One region of the Kinneretia aquatilis genome, then DNA from elsewhere that is predicted to be linked to it. Evidence: predicted binding sites of a transcription regulator. Region 1 holds the regulator's gene; each other region holds the start of a gene.
The links. Region 1 encodes FNR, which switches genes on or off when oxygen is low (the NO sensors DNR and NnrR bind a similar motif). Its sites were predicted from a motif close to TTGATNNNNATCAA; they were not measured.
Positions count from the first base shown of each region.

Region 2: a site for FNR is predicted at 2,120-2,133, ahead of C1O66_RS17035 (TraR/DksA family transcriptional regulator). Genes of this name have one in related genera too.
Region 3: a site for FNR is predicted at 2,099-2,112, ahead of C1O66_RS20275 (hemerythrin domain-containing protein). Genes of this name have one in related genera too.

Region 1 is NZ_POSP01000003.1:799,278-805,562, forward strand. Features, by position in the region: gene C1O66_RS06720 (sulfite exporter TauE/SafE family protein) at 1-7, opposite strand, end outside; gene hemN (oxygen-independent coproporphyrinogen III oxidase) at 13-1,479, opposite strand; gene fnr (fumarate/nitrate reduction transcriptional regulator Fnr) at 1,662-2,396, shown strand; gene C1O66_RS06735 (hypothetical protein) at 2,508-2,753, opposite strand; gene C1O66_RS06740 (hypothetical protein) at 2,813-3,067, opposite strand; gene ccoG (cytochrome c oxidase accessory protein CcoG) at 3,104-4,618, opposite strand; gene ccoP (cytochrome-c oxidase, cbb3-type subunit III) at 4,629-5,546, opposite strand; gene C1O66_RS06755 (cbb3-type cytochrome oxidase subunit 3) at 5,543-5,698, opposite strand; gene ccoO (cytochrome-c oxidase, cbb3-type subunit II) at 5,719-6,285, opposite strand, start outside.
Region 2 is NZ_POSP01000003.1:3,230,998-3,237,282, reverse strand. Features, by position in the region: gene C1O66_RS17040 (YCF48-related protein) at 1-1,931, opposite strand, end outside; gene C1O66_RS17035 (TraR/DksA family transcriptional regulator) at 2,179-2,574, shown strand; gene C1O66_RS17030 (hypothetical protein) at 2,757-3,161, shown strand; gene C1O66_RS17025 (substrate-binding periplasmic protein) at 3,285-4,082, shown strand; gene C1O66_RS17020 (oxygenase MpaB family protein) at 4,114-4,821, opposite strand; gene C1O66_RS17015 (amidohydrolase) at 4,823-6,285, opposite strand, start outside.
Region 3 is NZ_POSP01000004.1:129,268-135,552, reverse strand. Features, by position in the region: gene C1O66_RS20280 (methyl-accepting chemotaxis protein) at 1-1,815, opposite strand, end outside; gene C1O66_RS20275 (hemerythrin domain-containing protein) at 2,179-2,664, shown strand; gene dinB (DNA polymerase IV) at 2,745-4,028, shown strand; gene C1O66_RS20265 (sensor histidine kinase) at 4,165-6,285, shown strand, end outside.

The sequences.
Region 1 (6,285 bases):
CAAGCATGGGGATCAGATGATGCGGGAGAAGCGCTCACGGCTGCGATCGGCTTGCAGGTATCGGTCAAACACCATAGCAACTGCGCGCACGAAATACCAGCCCATGGGCGTGACCTGGATGGCCCCCGGCTCCAACACGACCAGGCCTTGCTCGGCCAGCTCGCGGATGCGCTCCATCTCGGGCTTGAAGTACTGCTCAAAGCTGAGCAGATGCGCCAACTCGATGGACTCGAACTCCAGCCGCCCCTGGCACATCAAGGCCATGATGACGGCACGCCGGGCGATGTCGTCCCGCGTGAGGGCCAGGCCGCGCTGGATGGGCAACTGGCCCTGATTCAGCGCGTCGTAGTACTCGTCCAGGGTCTTGGCGTTCTGGCTGTAGCTGGCGCCCACCCGGCCGATGGCCGAGACGCCGAGCGCAATCAGGTCGCAGTCCGGCTGGGTGCTGTAACCCTGGAAATTGCGATGCAGCCGCCCCTGGCGCTTGGCCACGGCCAGGGAGTCACTGGCCAAGGCAAAGTGGTCCATGCCGATATAGCTGTAGCCATGGCGCTCAAAGCCGCTGATGGCCGCGGCCAGCATGGTGATCTTGTCGCCCGCCACCGGCAGCTCAGCCTCATTGATGCGGCGCTGCGGCTTGAAACGCTGCGGCAGATGGGCATAGCCGTAAAGCGCGATGCGGTCGGGCTTGAGCGCCCCCACCTGCTCGATGGTGCGAGCAAAGGACTCGGGTGTTTGCAGCGGCAGACCGTAGATCAGGTCCACATTGGTGGATTCAAATCCCAGCGAGCGGGCAGAGACCATCAAGGCCTCAACACTTTCGTAGCTCTGCTGGCGATGCACGGCCTTCTGTACCTCGGGGTCAAAGTCCTGCACGCCAAAGCTCAGACGGTTGAAGCCCAGCTGACGCAGATGGGCCAGGCGCTCGACGCTGACCGTGCGCGGATCCACTTCAATCGACACCTCGGCGCCCGGCGCCAGGCGGAAGCGCTCCAGCATGGCCTGCATCAGCTGGCTCAACTCCGCGTCGCTCAGGAAGGTCGGAGAACCGCCACCCAAATGCAGCTGCGAGACCGCCGCGCCCCGGCCCAGGTGCTCCAGGGTCAGGTCCATCTCGGTCACCAAGGCCTGCAGGTACTCGGTGGCACGATCATGGTGCTTGGTGATGACCTTGTTGCAGGCGCAGTAATAGCAGACCGACTCGCAGAACGGAATGTGAACATAGAGCGACAGCGGCGTGTTGCCGCCCACCTGCGAACCGCCCGCGCGTTGCGCCAGCGCCTGCTGGTATTGCTCGATGGTGAAGGCTTCGACGAAGCGATCGGCCGTGGGGTACGAGGTGTAGCGAGGCCCGGATACATCGAAGCGTCGCAAGAGCGCTTCGTTGATTTGTGCGGCTGCGGGCGCACCCGCCGCAGCGCCGCTAGCAGGCTTTGTCTCAGGTTGCCGAGGGCCTCGGTCTTGAATGTTCTGTACCATGGGCCGCACTTTGCCAAGGCTTTGGCGAGCCGACTTGACAAGGATCAAGCTCGGCGCGCATTGTCGACCCAACAATGCACCCATGTTTGAGGTGCATCATGCTCATGTCCGTGAAAAATCTGGAAGTCCCGCAGCCCCAGTCTGCTCCGCCTGCTGCCTGCGAATCCCTTAAAAAGCACACGATGAATGCCACCGTCCCTATCAAGTTTGAGCCGCTGAAGGTCGCCTGCTCCAGCTGCAATTTGCGCGAGCTGTGCCTGCCGGTGGGCCTGTCCTCCGGCGACCTGGATCAGCTGGACCAGCTGGTGGCCACCCGCCGCAGCGTGGCCCGCGGCGACACCCTGTTCCGCAGCGGTGACGAGTTTCAGTCGCTCTACGCGGTGCGCACCGGTTTCTTCAAGACCTGCGTGTCTTCGGAAGACGGCCGCGACCAGGTGACCGGTTTCCAGATGGCCGGCGAGTTGCTGGGCCTGGACGGCATCAGCACCGACCGCCACAGCTGCGACGCTGTTGCGCTGGAAGACTCCCAGGTCTGCGTGATCCCCTTCGAACAGCTCGAAGAGCTGTCGCGCGAGTTCACCGATCTGCAGCGCCAGTTCCACAAGATCATGAGCCGCGAGATCGTGCGCGACCACGGCGTGATGCTGCTGCTAGGCAGCATGCGGGCCGAAGAACGCCTGGCCGCCTTCCTGCTCAACTTGACCCAGCGTCTGCAAGCCCGCGGCTTCTCCGCCGCCGCCCTGGTGCTGCGCATGACGCGCGAGGAAATTGGCAGCTATCTGGGCCTGAAGCTGGAGACCGTCAGCCGCACCTTTTCCAAGTTCCAGGAAGAAGGCCTGCTGGAGGTGAAGCAACGGCACCTGCGCATCCTCGACCAGGCCGGCCTGCAAAAGCTGGTCAACAACAGCAACTGCTGAGATCAACGCGCCCGCGGCACGGGCGGCGCAGTGAAACAAAAAGGCCTTCGTGTGAACGAAGGCCTTTTTGTTTGGCGCCACCACGCCGGGCGGGCGAATCGCATTGCGGGATCAACGCGGCCAGCCGCGCGGGTGGGCGTCCTCGGGCAAATCAGGCAAGGTGGCCAGCATGACGCTGACACTGGCTGCCAGGCTGATGACCAACCAAAAGATCATGAAGCTGACGGTATAGACCGCCTGACGCGACCAATCCAGGCGCTCGGCGCCAAACCAGCTCAGATCACTGGGGTCGACGACCGCAAACACCAGAGCCTCCATCACCCCGGCCATGAAAAAGGATGGCCAAGCCACTGCCATGGCCCAGCGGCTGCTTTGCTTGGGAACTGCCGATGCGGACGGATCAGCCGCGTCCATGATCACTGCCCGCCAGTGGCTGCATGGTTGCGCGCTTCACGCGCAGGAACCAGGGCCTTGCTACCGCTGGCCTTGTTGGCCACCACCTTGTCCTCCAGCACGGGGTCGGGATTGTTGATGGCCAAGCTCAGAGTGATGAAGCTGGCCACAATCACCAGCGCCGGGCCGCCAACCACCAGCCACATCATCGGCGTGCGCCACCAGCCAGCGGCCTTGGGGGCCGCCGTGCCATTTTCGGGCTTGAAATTCTGGCTCATGCGTCTCGTCTCCTGTGTGTGTGGGCCAAGCTTGGTTCAGCGCGGCACGATGAAGGTTGATTTTTCATGCACGACGGTCGCACCGCTGCTGGCGCCGTCGAGGCTGCGCAGCTGGAACTCGATCGCGTGCGAGCCCTTGCGATCCTGCGCCGCGCGGGCCGCTGTCTCGGGCGGCACCCGCACCGACAGCGTCAGCCAGCGCGCCTCGGCCGGTGCAACACTGAGCTCAGCCACCTGCTCCAGTTTGATGCCCTCCATGCCGATGACCGTCACCTGATAACGGTGATTCTGTTCGGTGGCGTTCATGACCTGCAATCGGTAGAGGTTCTCGACATAGCCATCTTCCACCACGCGGGCCAGCACACCACGGTCACGCACCACATCGAGCTTGACGGGGCTGCGCAGGAACAAGAGGCTGGCCAGCAAGGCAGTGCACAACACGAACAAGACCACGGTGTAGATCACCACACGCGGGCGGAACAAGCGGCGCAGCTTTTGCGCCGGGCTCAGGTGTTGCTGCAAGCCGTTTTGCGTGTCGTAGCGGATCAGGCCACGCGGGTAGTTCATCTTGTCCATGACGCCATCACAGACGTCGATGCAGGCGGCACAACCGATGCACTCGTACTGCAAGCCCTTGCGGATGTCGATGCCTGTGGGGCAAACCTGGACACACAGGGTGCAGTCGATGCACGACCCCAGTCCCGCGGCCTTGACTTCGTCCACGCAGGCCTTCTTGCTGCGGGAGCCGCGCGGTTCGCCGCGCTCGGCGTCGTAGCTGATGATCAATGTGTCCTTGTCGAACATGGCGCTCTGGAAGCGCGCGTAGGGACACATGTATTTGCAGACCTGCTCACGCATGAAGCCCGCGAAGCCGTAGGTCGCAAAGGCGTAGAACAGCACCCAGAACCATTCCCAAGGGCCAAAGCTGAGAGTGAACGCCTCAGCCCACAAGGACTTGATCGGGGTGAAATAGCCGACAAAAGTGAAGCCAGTCCAGAGCGCGACGGCGATCCACACCAGTTGCTTGCCGCCCTTGCGCCACAGCTTGTTGAAACCCCAAGGCGAGGCATCCAGCTTCATGCGCGCCTGGCGGTCACCCTCGAACTGCCGCTCGATCCACAAGAAAATTTCGGTGTAGACCGTCTGCGGGCAGGCATAGCCGCACCACAGCCGCCCGGCCACGGCAGTGAACAGGAACAGGGCATAGGCCGAGATCAGCAGCAGCCCGGTCAGGTAAATGAAATCCTGCGGGTACAGGACCAGGCCAAAAATGTAAAAACGCCGGCTGGCGAGCTCGAAGAGCACCGCCTGCCGGTCGTTCCAAAGCAGCCAGGGCAGACCGTAAAACAGGATCTGCGTGAACCAGACCAGCGCCCAACGCCAGGAGGCGAAGAGGCCGGACACGGCACGGGGGTAGATCTTCTTCTGCGCTGCGTAGAGCGAGACGATTTCTACCACCGCATCCTCGCCATCCGCCGGCTTGGCGGCTGGCGCAGGAGCGATGGCCGGTCCGACGCGGGGCGCCGGCGGTACTGCCCGGGCTTCAGTCATGGTCGATCACTCAAGGGGCCGTGGCCACAGTTTTGTTGTTGGACAGGCTCCAGACATAGGCACCAAGCACCTGGATCTGTTCGGCACTCAGACGGGTCGACTGGGCTGGCATCAGATTGTTTTTGCCATTGTTGATCATGGCCATGACCGCATCTTCACCCCAGCCATGCAGCCAGATCTTGTCGGTCAGGTTGGGCGCACCCAGGGCTTGGTTGCCTTTGCCATCGGCGCCGTGGCAGGCAGCGCAGGCACCGAACTTCTCCTTGCCCTTTTGCGCGGCGATCGAGTTGTGGGCGCTGCCCGAGAGGCTCAGCACATAATTGGCCAGATTGCGCACGTCCTCGGCCGCGCCAACGGCGGCAGCCATGGGCGGCATGACGCCGTTGCGGCCGTTGCTGATGGTTTGCACGATGGTCTCGTGCGAACCGCCGTAGAGCCAGTCGCTGTCGGTCAGGTTGGGGAAGCCCTTGCTGCCCTTGGCGTCCGAGCCGTGGCAACCGGCGCAGTTGTTGGCGAACAGGCGCTCACCGATGGCCATGGCTTCCGGGTTCTGGGCCAGCTGCTCCACCGGCTTGCCGTTGAACTTGGCGTACAGCGCGCTCATGGCCTTGTGGGCATCGGCCTGCTCTTTCTCGTACTGACCCGCGCTGCTCCAGCCCAACGAGCCCTTGTTCGCGCCGAGGCCGGGGTAGGCCGCCAGATAGATGCCGGCGAACACCACCGTCAGCACGAACAGAATCGCCCACCAACGAGGCAAGGGGTTGTTCATCTCGCGCAGGTCTTCGTCCCACACATGACCCGTGCTGTTGTCACTGGCCATGACGCGGTGGCGAGCGGCGACCAGCAGCAAGACGATGCAGAACACCAGGCCAGCCACCGTCACGCCGGCCACGAACATGGACCAACCGTCAGAGAAAAAATCACTCATTGAGGCCTCCCATCGGCTTCGTCTTGCAAGGCCATGCCGGCCAATTCGTCAAAGTGCGCCTTGTTGCGGCTGGAGTAGGTCCAGACCACGATCACCAGGAACACCAGCAGTGACAGCAGGGTCACCGCCGTTCTCAAGCTATTGATATCCATTGCGGACTCCTTCTTGCTTACTACTTCAGCGAGGTGCCAAGCACCTGCAGATAAGCAATCACAGCTTCCATTTCGGTCTTGCCCTTGACTTCGTCGGCCGCGCCGGCGATCTCGGCATCGGTGTAGGGCACGCCCACGGTGCGCAGGGCCTTCATCTTGGGTGCCAGCTCAGCCGGGTTCAGCTGAGCGCCGGCCAACCAGGGATAGGCTGGCATGTTCGACTCCGGCACCAGATCCCGCGGATTGATCAGGTGAATGCGGTGCCATTCATCGCTGTACTTGCCGCCAACACGGTGCAGGTCGGGACCGGTGCGCTTGCTGCCCCATTGGAAGGGGTGGTCGTAGACAAACTCACCGGCGGTCGAGTAATGACCGTAACGCAGGGTCTCTGACCGGAAAGGGCGAACCATCTGCGAGTGGCAGTTGTAGCAACCTTCGCGGATGTAGACGTCCCGACCGGCCAGCTGCAGCGGCGTGTAGGGCTTGAGGCCAGGCGCAGCCTCGGTGGTGGAGCGCTGGAAGAACAGCGGCACGATTTCAACCGCGCCACCTGCCAGCACCGTCACCAGGGTCAGCACAATCATCAA
Region 2 (6,285 bases), 2.4 Mb from region 1:
CTCTCACCTTCGACGCGCACATCGTTGGGCGCGAAGCTGGGCGAGGCCATGGGCGCAAAACTGTTGCTGCCATCGCGCGTGATCCAGAACTTGCCGTCATCGGACCGGGTCCAGCCCTTGCTGTCATCCGTGAAGGCCATGATCGACCACAGGGTGCTTCCAAGACTCGAGCTCCAGGTCTCGCCCGCGTCGGTGGTCTTGTAGAGACGGCGATCCAGACTCAGCAGGTAGCCGGTCTTGGCGCTGGTGAACTGCAAACGGCCGTAGGCATAGGGATTGAAATTGGCGGCCAGGTCGTTGCGTTTCAGCTTCCAGGTCTTGCCGCCGTCGGCGCTCAGATACAGCTCGCCTCGGACATTGACCATGGCGCCATTCTTGGCATCGCGGAAGGCCACCGAATGCGGCGAACCGCTGGAACTGCTGTCACCGGGGCGCAGCACTTCCCAGGTGACACCCTCATCGAGGCTGATGTAAGAGCCCAGCTGCGCATCGATCAACATCAAGGCCGCACCCACCAAACGAAGCTCGGTCGAGTTGTAGAGGCCGATGTTCTTGAGGCTGGCAGGCAGCGACAGCGACTTCCAATTGCGGCCAAGGTCCTCGCTGACCATGGGAACGCCGGCCATCATGGCGTACACCTTCGATCCGACAACGGTCAGATTGCGCAACGAGTACAGCGTGCCGGGTGTGGCGGCGGCCCAGCTGGCTCCACCGTCTTCGGAACGGAAGAGACGAAGGCCGGACTGTGCGATCAACTTGGTGGCACTGGCATCCAGAGCCCGAACCTGCAGCGAGTCGGTCGAACTTTCGAGACCGGTGGCAGCCTGACGCGTCCAGGTCTGGCCGGCATCGTCGCTGCGCCACAGGCCCGAACGATAGACGTACCTGTAGGTCGTGTAGTCGTAGCGTCCCCAGTCGCGGGCATGGACCAGGACGGTCTTCTCGCCCACCACATTGATGGAGCTGTTGTACCCGTTCAGGCTGGAACCATCCACATCCTTCAACTGCAGCACCGCCACCGGCGCGGCCTTGAGGTTGCTGTAGCGGGACACCGTGTCCGAGTTGATGCTCAGGAAAGCTTCGCCACCGGTGCTCACCAATCCGTAGGCGTTGCCGGACGTCCAGCTCTTGCCGGCGTCGGTGCTCAGGTGGTTGATGTTGTAGTCGCTGTACAGCAAGCCGCCCTTGGGCAGAACCGAAAGCCTCTGCACATCAGTGTCACCTTGCCATGGGGCCACGGCAGGCTTCCAGCTGCTGCCGCCATCCGTGGTGCTCAGCAAGGTGCTGTTGGCCCCGCGGACCCAGCCGGTCTTGTCATCGGCAAACACGACTTCGTACAGATCGACATTGACGCCGCTGGGCTGGCGAGTCCAGCTCTTGCCGGCATCGACCGTCTTGAAGATCTCGCCATATGCGCCCACGCGCCAGCCGGTGGTGGCGTTGGCGAACGTGACCGACTTGTACACGTGGCCGGTCGGCCGCGGCGCCTGCCAGCACCAGCCGGTTTCCTGGGCGCCCGTGCACTCCAGGCCGCGCACGGCCGCCTGGTTGTTGACCGAGATGGTGGTCTTGACTTCCTTGAACTGGCCGGCCTCGTTGCTGACGCGCAGCTTCACTTCATAGTCGCCCGGCTTGGCAAACTGGTGCTTGGGCGCGGCCTCGGTGCTGACGGCCGTGCCGTCGCCGAAGTCCCAGCTGTAGGAAAGCTTGCTGACTGTGGCGGCGCTGTTGCCGAAGGCGGTGGGCTCGGCGATGTCCCCGACCGTGGGGGCGGTGATGCTCAAGGTCTCGGGCACCGGCGTGGGTGGCACCGGCGGGGGCGCCGGGGGTTCCGAACTGCCACCGCCACCGCAGGCGGTCAGCACCAGCGCCAGGCCCGGCGCCAAAGCCCAGCGCGTCACGCGCTCGGCCATGCGAGATGGTTTCACCATGGATTGTTTCCCTCGTTGAGTCGTTGTTCTTGACAAGGCTCCGCAGCGGATGGCCCGCGCGCGCACCTCGGCTCGTTACTACTTTTTACAAACGGGCGCGATGGTACGAGATGCCATGCGCACAGCGACTCCCTCTTTTGGGGGAGTCTGGCCGCCCCGGGGGTCGAAGCCAGGCGCCTGCACATGGCTTGAGCCAGGTCAACACCGCCGGCCTCCAGGCTGCCAAGATGGCATCAAGGAGATCGCCATGACGCCACGCCTCAACGCCACCCAGATTCAACAGCTGCGCGAGGAATTGCTGCGCCGGCAGCGCGAGCTGGAACGTGAACTCGACGAACAGCTGGGCGCGCTGAGCCGGGTCGAACATGCGCGCGAAGCCTTGCTGCAGGACGGCGATGGCAACAGCCAGCGTGAGCCGGCGCTGGATGCCAGCCGCGAAGTCGATCTGGCGCGCAGCGACCAGACCCTGCAATCGCTGCGCGAGCTGATCGCCGCCCTGGGGGCCCTGGATCACGAGGACTTCGGTCTTTGCCAGGACTGCGGCGAGGCGATTGCGTTCGCCCGCCTCCAGGCCAGCCCCAGCAGCCGGCGCTGCCTGCAGTGCCAGGCCCAGCATGAAGGCGCGCAACCCCATCTGCACTGAAGCAGCGGATGCCCGGCTGCGCCAGGGCCACCAGCCTCGACCAGCCCCCCCCAGTGCGCGAGCAGACAGACAGGTCGCCGGAATGCCACCAAGGTCTGCAAGCACCGCTGTACCGCTCGACGTTTTGTTCACCCCCTTCTTTTCTTTTCTCGAAACCCCGTTCATTCACAAGGACCGCAAGCATGAGCTCCACACCCACCTCGCACACCACCACCTTCCACGCCGTCGTCTGGCTCGACCATCAGCAAGCCAAGGTTCTGCAATTCGACGCCGAGCATGTGCAGGCCGAGAAGATCAAGGCCCACAGCCACCACACCAAGCAACACGGCAGCGCGGTGCGCAGCGAGCATGAGTTCTTTGGTGAAGTCTGCGAGGCGCTGAAGGGCATCGAGGAAGTGCTGGTGGTCGGATCGAGCACCGCACAAAGCGACTTCAAGCACTACGCCGACAAGCACCGCCCGCAGATCGCCAAGCACATCGTGGCCTACGAAACCGTGGACCACCCGACCGAAGCGCAGCTGGTGGCTAAAGCGCGCCAGTTCTTCGTCAAATATGACCGCATGGCCGGCACGCCGTCGCCGATGTAAGTTTCTCGGCGGTCTGACGACCGTAGACTGCGGCCCTTGCAGTTCTTCTTGATTGAGCCTGGGACGTGGGTCGACAGTTGCTGCGCCCCTCGGGGCGCTTGTTCGCTTTGCCGCTGGATCGCTATGCGCCGTCGTGAATGCACGCTGGCCGGCCTGAGCGTCTACTTGGGCCTGGGCATCGCTGCCGCGCAGACGCGGCCCATGGCCGCCCTGCCCTCAGCCCCTCTGCAAGCATTCACCGAGCACCTGCCGCCCCTGAACTTCCAGGACGAAGCGGGCCAGACCGCCGGCTTCAGCAGCGAACTCCTGCGCATGATGGCCGCTCAGGCACGCCTGGAGCTGGACATCCAGGTCCAGCCCTGGCCGCGTGCCGTGCAAGCGGCCGCGGCACAAAGCAACAGCATTCTTTACTCGCTGACCCGCCTGCCCGAACGCGAGGGCAAGTACCGCTGGGTCGGCCCGATCAGCGAGCGCCGCATCATGCTCTACAGCCTGAGCAAGCGCCGCGACATTCCGGCCCTGAAGGACTTGAAAGACCTGCGCGAACTGCCCCAGCTGCGCGGGCTCAAGGTCGGCGTGGTGCGCGAATCGGCGGCCGCGCGCCAGCTACAAAGCGAGGGCCTGCGCGCCGGCGAGGAGCTGGAGCTGGCGCTCGATGACGGCAGCAATCTGCGCAAGCTGCTGGCCAGCCGCATGGACCTGATCGTGCTGCTCGACTGGGCCGCCGCATGGCACCTCAAGCAGCTGCGCCTGGACTACAGCACCCTGCGCCCAGTGTTGGAGCTGGACACCCGCCGCAGCTACTGGTACGGCCTGCATCCGGACAGCGACGATCGCGTGGTGCTCGCCCTGCAGGCGGCGCTCGATCAGCTGCGCCGCGACGGCCGCTACGCGCGGCTGCGCCAGCGTTACTTCAGCTAACGCCCGATTCAGACGGGCTCAGCTCGGCCGATCAGGGCGTGGTCCAGCGCAGCCAGCTGCGCAAGGCCCAGGCGACCGGCCCTGCCGCGACGGGCAGCTGCAGCAGCGCCGCCAAGGCCGGGTCCATGCTGACCCGCATCAGCTGCCGGAACAAGGACCGGCTGCCGTGCGGCAAAGACAGCGTCACCACCTCCTGCAAACAAGCGGACGCCAGGCGCTGGCCCTCGGGCGTGAAGCGCCAGTGCCGCGCCTCGTAACGCTGCTGAAAGTCCAGCCACTGCGCCGGGCTCAGGCGGACCTCGGGAATGCCCATGGCCTCGCCCACCTGGGCCCAGAAATCCAGCAGCAGGGTCTGCTCGGCCTCGCTCAGCGGCGTGCCGCCGTGGGCGGCGTTCCAGCGCAGGGGCTCCAGCATGAAGAGCGCCAGCACATAGCGGAAATCGTCGGCTTCGGCCCGCACCGGCGCATGGGCGGCGCGCAAGCGCTGCAGCGCCGCCTGGCCTTGCGGCGAACCCAGGCCATGGCAGATCAGCTCGCGCAAGGTGTTGCGCGTACGGGCCAGGCGCGCTTGGGTGCGCGGCACCAGCTCGCTGTGGCTGTAGAACACCTGCACCAGCTCGCCCACCGCCATGGCCCGGATCAGGGCCAGATAGGTGCCGATGCGGAACATGCGGCGCCGCCGGGCGCCGTAGTACAGCGCCTGGACGGTGGCTGCCTCGGAATGGCGAGCCGCGCGCAACTCAGCGGGCCGCCGGCGCGCGGTAGATGCTGCGGCCGGCCTTGATGGTCTCGCGCACCTGGATGCTGCGCAGCTGGGCCGGCGGCACGGTCAGCGGGTTCTTGGACAGCACCACCAGATCGGCCAGCTTGCCCACCTCCAGCGAGCCCTTGCTCGCCTCCTCGAAATGCTGCCAGGCGGCCCACAAGGTGATGGACTTGAGCGCCACCTCGACCGGCAGGCGCTGATCGGGGCCGAGGATGTCGCCGCTGCGGGTGCGGCGGTTGACCACCGCGTCGAGGATGGCGATGGCGTCAGGGAAGGCCACCGGCGCGTCGTGATGCTGGGTGAAGATCATCTGGCGGCGCAGCGCCGATTGCGCCGGCGAGATGCGGTCGCCGCGCACCGGGCCCAGGGTTTCGTCGCGGTGCCAATCGCCCCAGTAGTAGGCATGCATGCCGAAGAAACTCGGCGTCACGGCCAGGCGCTTCATGGCGTCCAGCTGGTCCTCGCGCACGGTCTGGGCATGGATCATCACCGTGCGCCGGTCGGCCGCGCCGTACTTGGCCGTGGCTGCGTCGACGGCGCGCAGCATCTGGTCGGACGCCGCATCGCCATTGGTGTGCACCAGCAGCTGCCAGCCCTTGGCATAGGCTTGATCCACCGCCTGCTGGGTGGCCTCATCGCTGAGCGCGGGGTAGCCGCGGTAGTCGTCGGCCTTGCCAGCCGGCGGGTGGTGATAAGGGTGGGTCAGGAAGGCCGTCTTGCCCTGCGGCGAGCCATCGAGGCTCAGCTTGACGCCGCCGATGCGGAAACCGCCTTTGTACTCGCGGCCCCAAAAGCCGCCCGGCTGGTCCATCAGGCCCGCAGTGAAGGGCAAGGTGATGTCGGGGTAGGAGACCAGGTCGATCAGCATCTTGCCGCCTTGCGACAGCGCCACCCAGGTCTTGTTGCTGGCCTCGTCCGAGCGGCCGTCCTGGCCGGTGGTGAAGCCGAACTTGGCGTACAGCTTCTGGCCCTCCAGCAGCATGGCGGCATAGTCCTGCGGCGAGGGCTGGACCAGGCCCATGCCGGCACTGAACCAGGCGGTTTCTTCCAGCACGCCGTTGGGCGTCTTGCCATCGGCCTCGCGCTGGATGTGGCCACCTTCGGGGTCCTTGGTTTCCGCGTTCAGGCCGGCCAGCTGCAAAGCCTTGCTGTTGAGTACGCCCAGATGCCCGCTCTGATGAATGATGATCACGGGCAAGTCTTTGGACACCGCGTCCAGCTCCTGGCGGGTGGGCGCCCGGCGCTCTTTCAACTGCGCCTCGTCATAGCCGAAGCCAAGAATGATCTTGTGACTGCGCGCCACCGGGCCCTTGGCGTAATCGCGCAGCAGGCCCTGAATGGCGGCCACGCTGCTGCCCTTGCCATCGGGCGGCGGCAGCAGATTGGCCGACACGGCCTGCAATCCCGTCAGCGAGACATGGCCATGGGCGTCGACAA
Region 3 (6,285 bases), on a different contig from region 1:
GCCGCTGGCGATCTCGGCCAGCAGCTGGTTCATGGCCGCGGCACTGCGGGCAATGCGGGCCATGGTGGCCTCGACCTCGCCCACCTGCTCGCCGCCGGCCTGCACCCGTTCCAGATTGGCCGAGATCAGGCTGCGGATCTCTTTCGAGGCTAGGGCCGAGCGTTGCGCCAGGGCCCGCACCTCGGCCGCCACCACAGCGAAGCCGCGCCCCTCCTCGCCCGCCCGCGCGGCCTCCACCGCAGCATTGAGGGCCAGGATGTTGGTCTGAAAGGCCAGGCTGTCGATCAGGCCGGTGATGTCGGCCATGCGGCCCGAGGCCTGCTCGATGCCGGCGATGCTGTGCCGCAGGCGCTGCACCTGGGCGCTGCCCTGCTGGGCCAGATCGGCATTGCCGGTGGCCATGCCGGCGGCATCGCCCGCGTGTTCGGCCGTCTGCCGCACGGTGACGGCGATCTGCTCCATGGCCGAGGCGGAAGTCTGCAAGCTGGCGGCGCTTTGCTCGGTGCGCCGCGCCAGCTCCACCGCGCCCTGGGCCATATCGGCGCTGGCCTGCAAGATAGCGCCCGAACCATCGCGCACGCCGGCGACGATGTGGCAGAGCGAGGCCTGCATATCGTGCAAGGTGTGCATCAGGCGCGCGGCCTCGTCGCAGCCCCAGGGCTCGGGGCGGGTGCGCAGATCACCGGCCGTCATGGCCAGCATGTGGCGGCGCAGCTCCTTGAGCCCGCCGTCCATGACCAGGAAAAAGCAGTGAAAGAGGTAGGCCGCCAGGGCCAGGCAGAACAGCGTGGCCACGCCCAGCCACAGGCGCAGGGTCAGGAGATGCGTCTCGCGCTCGGCCAGCAGGCCATCCAGGGCCCGCAAGCCCTGCTCGGCCAGGCCCAGGGCCTGCTGCAAGGCGGCATGGCCCTGGCGATAGGCCTGCTCGGCCGTGCGCGTGCCCAGCAAACGGGTGGGGTCGCCGACCTCGCTGCGGTAGGCCGCCACGGCGTCGAGGGCCTCGACCGGCACCGCCTGCTTGAGCGAAGGCCGGGCGCGCGCGGCACGCTGCAGATCGCTGCGCACGGCCTGCAGGCCGTTCTGCACGCCAGCATCCCAGACGGCATAACGGCGCAATTGCTCGGGCGTGTAAAAGCCCTTGGCCAGGCCGAAGGTCGACCAGCCCCAGAGCTGGCCCAGGTCATCGGCCAGGCGCGGCAGATTGAGCACCAGGGCATCGACCAGGTAGAAGCCGTCCAGCTCGGCATCGAGCACCAGGCGCGAGTTGTCGCCGATGCCTTGCAGCAGCTCGACCACCGCGGCCGCCACCGGGCCAAACACCGTGCGCCCCTGCTCATCCACGCCCTGTGGTGCCTGCGCTGTCTGCGCCCAGGCCGTCTGCAAAGCCTGGAGGCGAGGCGCCAGGCCCAGGGCCGCCAAGTCCTCCCGGCTGCCTTGCGCCAAGCGGGCGAGAGCCTCATCGACACGGCGCCGGCCGCTGGCCAGATCGGCCTCGGCCGGCGGGTGGCCGCCCAGCAGGGCGCGCGTGGCGTTGCGCACCTCCAGCAGGCTCAGCAGCAGGGGCTGGGCCTGGGCCATCAGGCGCACGCCGGCGCGCTCCTTGCGCACAGTCTCCAGCGCCTCCTGCTGCGCCTGCCAGAAACTCAGGCTCAGCAGCAGGATGGGCAGGCCGAAGGCCAGGCTGATGCAAGCGGCCTTGAGCCGGAAGCTCAGGCGCCGGAACAGGCGCACGCCCAGGGCCCAGACGCCGTGGTGGCGAAAGAAATCCAGCGTGGGGCGCCGCAGCGCCTCCGGCTCGATGGAGCGGTCGATCATGATGTGCATTCCCTCGTTCATGGCTGGCCTGCAAGCACCGGCGCTCGGGTGAGGCCGTGTCTGCGTGTGAGCGATTCCGTCTCTGGCTGGGATGGCTGGAGAGGGTCCGCTTCTTGGCGTTGGCTAGTAGAGGCGCATTCTTGGCGCCTGGCCGGGCCCCGAAAGCCCGAGCAGGGCGGGCTCTGCCGGCCATCTTCACAATCGCCATCGACGCATGATCCGAACGGATCAGGACAAGCCGGAAAACGGGCGATGTGCAAGCCAGGCCATACGCCGCTCGCACTTGATCTGCCACAAGCCCGGCCCAAACGGGCGCCGCGGCCATGCCCGGCGCGCAGGCAAATGCGCTACCCTTGCGCTCCTATGAGCACCACCCTTGCATGGACCGACGCCCTGGTCCTGAACCAGCCCCAGATCGATCAGACCCACCAGGAGTTCGTCGCCCTGCTCAATGAGCTGGGCGAAGCCCTGGCCCAGCCCGAGCCCGATCCCCTGCCCCTGTATGCACGCCTGCTGAGCCATACCGAGGCGCATTTCGCCATGGAAGAGGGCTGGATGGCGGCCACCGGCTTTGCCGCCGACAACTGCCACAGCAAGCAGCACGCCATGGTGCTGGACGTGATGCGCCAGGTGCTGGCCCACACCCATGCCCATGCCGACCTGGAACCCATGCGCAATCTGCTGCCCGAGCTGGTGAACTGGTTTCCGGCCCACGCCGACATGATGGACGCGGCCCTGGTCTTCCACATGAGCCAGGTCGGCTACGACCCGCTCAGCGGTGCCATCGCCCAGCCCCTGGCCACCGAAGCCAGCGGCATCAGCTCCTGCGGCAGCCAGGGTTGCAGCTGAACCAAGCGCCTGAAGAAAAGCTGGATAAAAAACCAGCCCACTGACAGCGCTTGTCAGCAGGCCGCGCCACAATGGCGGCCATGTCCGAGCGCCTCGAAACGTCCTCCACGGCCCTGCCCGATCGCCTGATCGCGCATCTGGACATGGACGCCTTTTATGCCTCGGTCGAGCTGTTGCGCTACCCCGATCTGAAAGGCCAGGCCGTGGTGATCGGCGGGCGCCGCATGCACGAGCCGCGCACCTTGGCCGATGGCACGCGCGAGTATTCACGCCTGCGCGACTACACCGGCCGCGGCGTCATCACCACCTCCACCTACGCGGCGCGCGACCTGGGCGTGTTCTCGGGCATGGGCATGATGAAGGCCGCCCTGAGGGCGCCCGATGCCATCCTGCTGCCCACCGATTTCGAGGCCTACCGGCATTACTCGCGCCTGTTCAAGGCAGCGGTGGCCGAAATCGCGCCGGTGATCGAGGACCGCGGCATCGACGAGATCTACATCGACCTGGGCGAGGTGCCCGGCATCCGCGAGCCGGTGGGCTTTGACCCCCTGGGCGGCGTGCGGGCGGTGGCACGCGAGATCAAGAACTCGGTGCTTCGCGCCACCGGCCTGACTTGCTCCATCGGCATCACGCCCAACAAGCTGCTGTCCAAGATCGCCTCCGAGATGGACAAGCCCGACGGCATCACCTTGCTGCTGGCGCCCGATGACCTACAGACCCGCATCTGGCCGCTGGGCGTGCGCAAGATCAACGGCATCGGCCCCAAGGCCGGCGCCAAACTGCAGGCCCTGGGCCTGGAGACCGTGGGCCAGTTGGCCGCGGCCGAGCCGGCGATGCTGATCGCCCAGTTCGGCAAGAGCTTTGGCGCCTGGCTGCACGAGGCCGCCCATGGCCGCGACTCGCGGCCCGTGGTCACGCACAGCGAGCCGGTGTCCATCAGCCGCGAAACCACCTTCGAGCGCGATCTCCATGCCGTGCACGACCGCGCCGCCCTGGGCGCCATCTTCACCCGCCTGTGCGAACAGCTGGCCAGCGATCTGCAGCGCAAGGGCTACCTCGGGCGCACCATCGGCATCAAGCTGCGCTTCGAGGGCTTTCACACTGTCACCCGCGACCTGACCGTGGACCTGCCGACGCAAGACGCACAAGCGATACGCCGCGCGGCCGGGGCCTGCCTCAAGCGGGTGGATCTGGGCAAGCGCATCCGCCTGCTGGGTGTGCGCGTGGGCAATTTGAGCCGGCCCGGTGTGAGCAGCGCCGCCACCGGCCCGCGCCAGACCAAGCGGGCGGCCGCGGCCGCGGGCGCAAGCCAGACCGAGCCCGCCACGCCACGGAGCCGGGAAGAAAACCTCAGCCTGTTCTGAGCGCGCTGTCCATCCCTGTGGCGCCAGGGCTGCGCCCGGATCAACCCGAAGCGCCCCGCCACCGGCGCACTGCTATCCTTGCCGCCATGGGGTGCCGCCCCGGCTCACCCCCGGCCCCCTGGAAAGTGAGCTGCCCTTGCCCAACGCCTGCGCCGCGCCCTCAGCCGTACCGCCCGCGGCCCCAAGCTACCCCTGCCTGGCCGTGCCGCCACCGCTGCAGCGCCTCGATCGGGTGGCGGCGCGCCACCCGCGTCTGGCCCTGCCGGCCTACACACAACTGATCCAGCAAGCCCGCAGCGCCGGTGCACTGGAGCTGGCCCTGGATGGTCTCTATGCCCAGTTCTACCTGGCCGAACGCATGGGCGCGGCGCTGGAGCAGCAAAGCGCCCTCAGCGCCGGCCTGGAAGAGGCGGCTCAGGCCCACCTGACCCTGCAAGCCGCCCGCTTGCACGAGGCCCTGGGCCGCGTGGCCTACCAGCGCGGCGAGTATTTCGAAGCCAGCGAGCAATGGTCGCGCACCCTGGACCTGGCCAACCTGGCCGGCGACCTGCCGGCCGGCGTGGCGGCGCGCATCGGCCTGGGCCAGATCCACTACGCGCTCGGGGCCTGGGACAAAGGCCGGCGTTTTCACCGCGATGCGGCGGAGATGCTGGGCCGCATCGACCACAGCTATCTGGCCGCCAAGCTGGCCCTGAACATGGGCGTGGGCCATTTCGAGAATGCCCAGCTGACGGAGGCCGAACAGCAGTTCCGCCACGGCCTGGCCCAGGCCCTGCGGGGGCCCCATGCCGATTTCATTGGCGAGGCGCACTGGCAGTTGGCACGCACGGCGCTGAGCCTGCACCAGCCCGAACAAGCGGCCAGCGAATGCCAGCAGGCCCTGGGCTGGGCCCGGCGCCTGGGCCACCGCTGGCTGGAAGGCATGGCCTGCCAGACCTGGACCGACATCGCCATCGCCCGCGGCGACCCGACCGAGGCGATCCGCAGCTGCCGCGAGGCCTTGAGCCTGGCCCAGCAGATCCATGCCCGGGCCGGCGAGAGCCAGGCCCATGCCCAGCTGGCCCGCCTGCTGCAGCAGCAGGGCGACACGGCCGGCGCCCTGCAACACCTGTGGCAACACCAGAGCCTGCGCGACGAGATCGAACGCCTGAGCCTGCCCGAGCGCCTGCTGCGCCTGGCCCACTACGACCTCAGCCGCAAGCCGCCCGAGGAGATGCTGCTGGAGCTGTCCAACCGGCATTGGCGCATCGAGAGCGAGGCCGATGTGGTGTTCGCCGCCCGCGAGATGCGCGAGGCCGCACAGCAAATCATGCAGCTCGATGCGGTGCATTTCTGGTGGGCCAGCGAGAGCGCCGGCGTGCTGCGCCTGCACGACCAGCCGCGCGGTGACGCGGCCAGTACCGCGGCGCCGCCCCTTTCGCCGCCCCTCCTGCTGCGCGCGCCGGCCCAGGCGCAGTACCTGCAATTGCTGAATGAGCGCAAGGAAGCGCTGGCCGTGCACGACCTGCGCCTGCACCCCTGCGGCCAGGAGCTGGCCTTGCTGAACCGCCAGGCCCAGACCCAGACCCAGACCCAGGGCGCAGGCTCATCCAGCCTGGGCAGCGCACGTTCGCGCATCGAGATCCCGCTGTTTGTGCAGAACCGGCTGGTGGCCCTGCTCTGGCTGGAACAGCATGATCAACCGCGCAGCTGGAGCCGCCAGGACCTGCTGCAGGCCAGCCACCTGGGCCGGCTGTTCGAGCGCCTGCTGGTCGGCCATGACCTGGCCTGCGCCCAGCATGCACAGTGGTTGATGGAGCAGGAGAAGGCCGACGCCCTGGGCCGCCTGGTGGCCGGCGTGGCGCATGAGGTCAACACGCCGATTGGCGTGGCGGTGACGGCCGCCTCCAGCGTGTCGGAAAACGCGCTCAAGCTGGCCGCGGTGCTGCGCGGCGAAAAGGTCAGCCGGGCCGAGCTGACCGAGCTCTCCGCGCGGCTGATCAGCGGCAGCGATCTGGTCGAGCGCAATCTGCATCGCGCCGCGGCCTTGATCGGCAACTTCAAGAAAGTCACCGTGGACCAGGCCTCCGAGGCGGTCAGCGATTTCGTGCTGCTGGACTATCTGCGCAGCGTGATTTCGGTGCTGGGCCCGGCCCTGCGCAAAGCCGCGGTCAGCGTCAGCCTCGATGTCGATGCCGCCATCGAGCTGCATCTGGCCGCCGGCCTGCTGACCCAGGTGGTCTCCAACCTGGTGATGAACAGCATCAACCACGCCTTC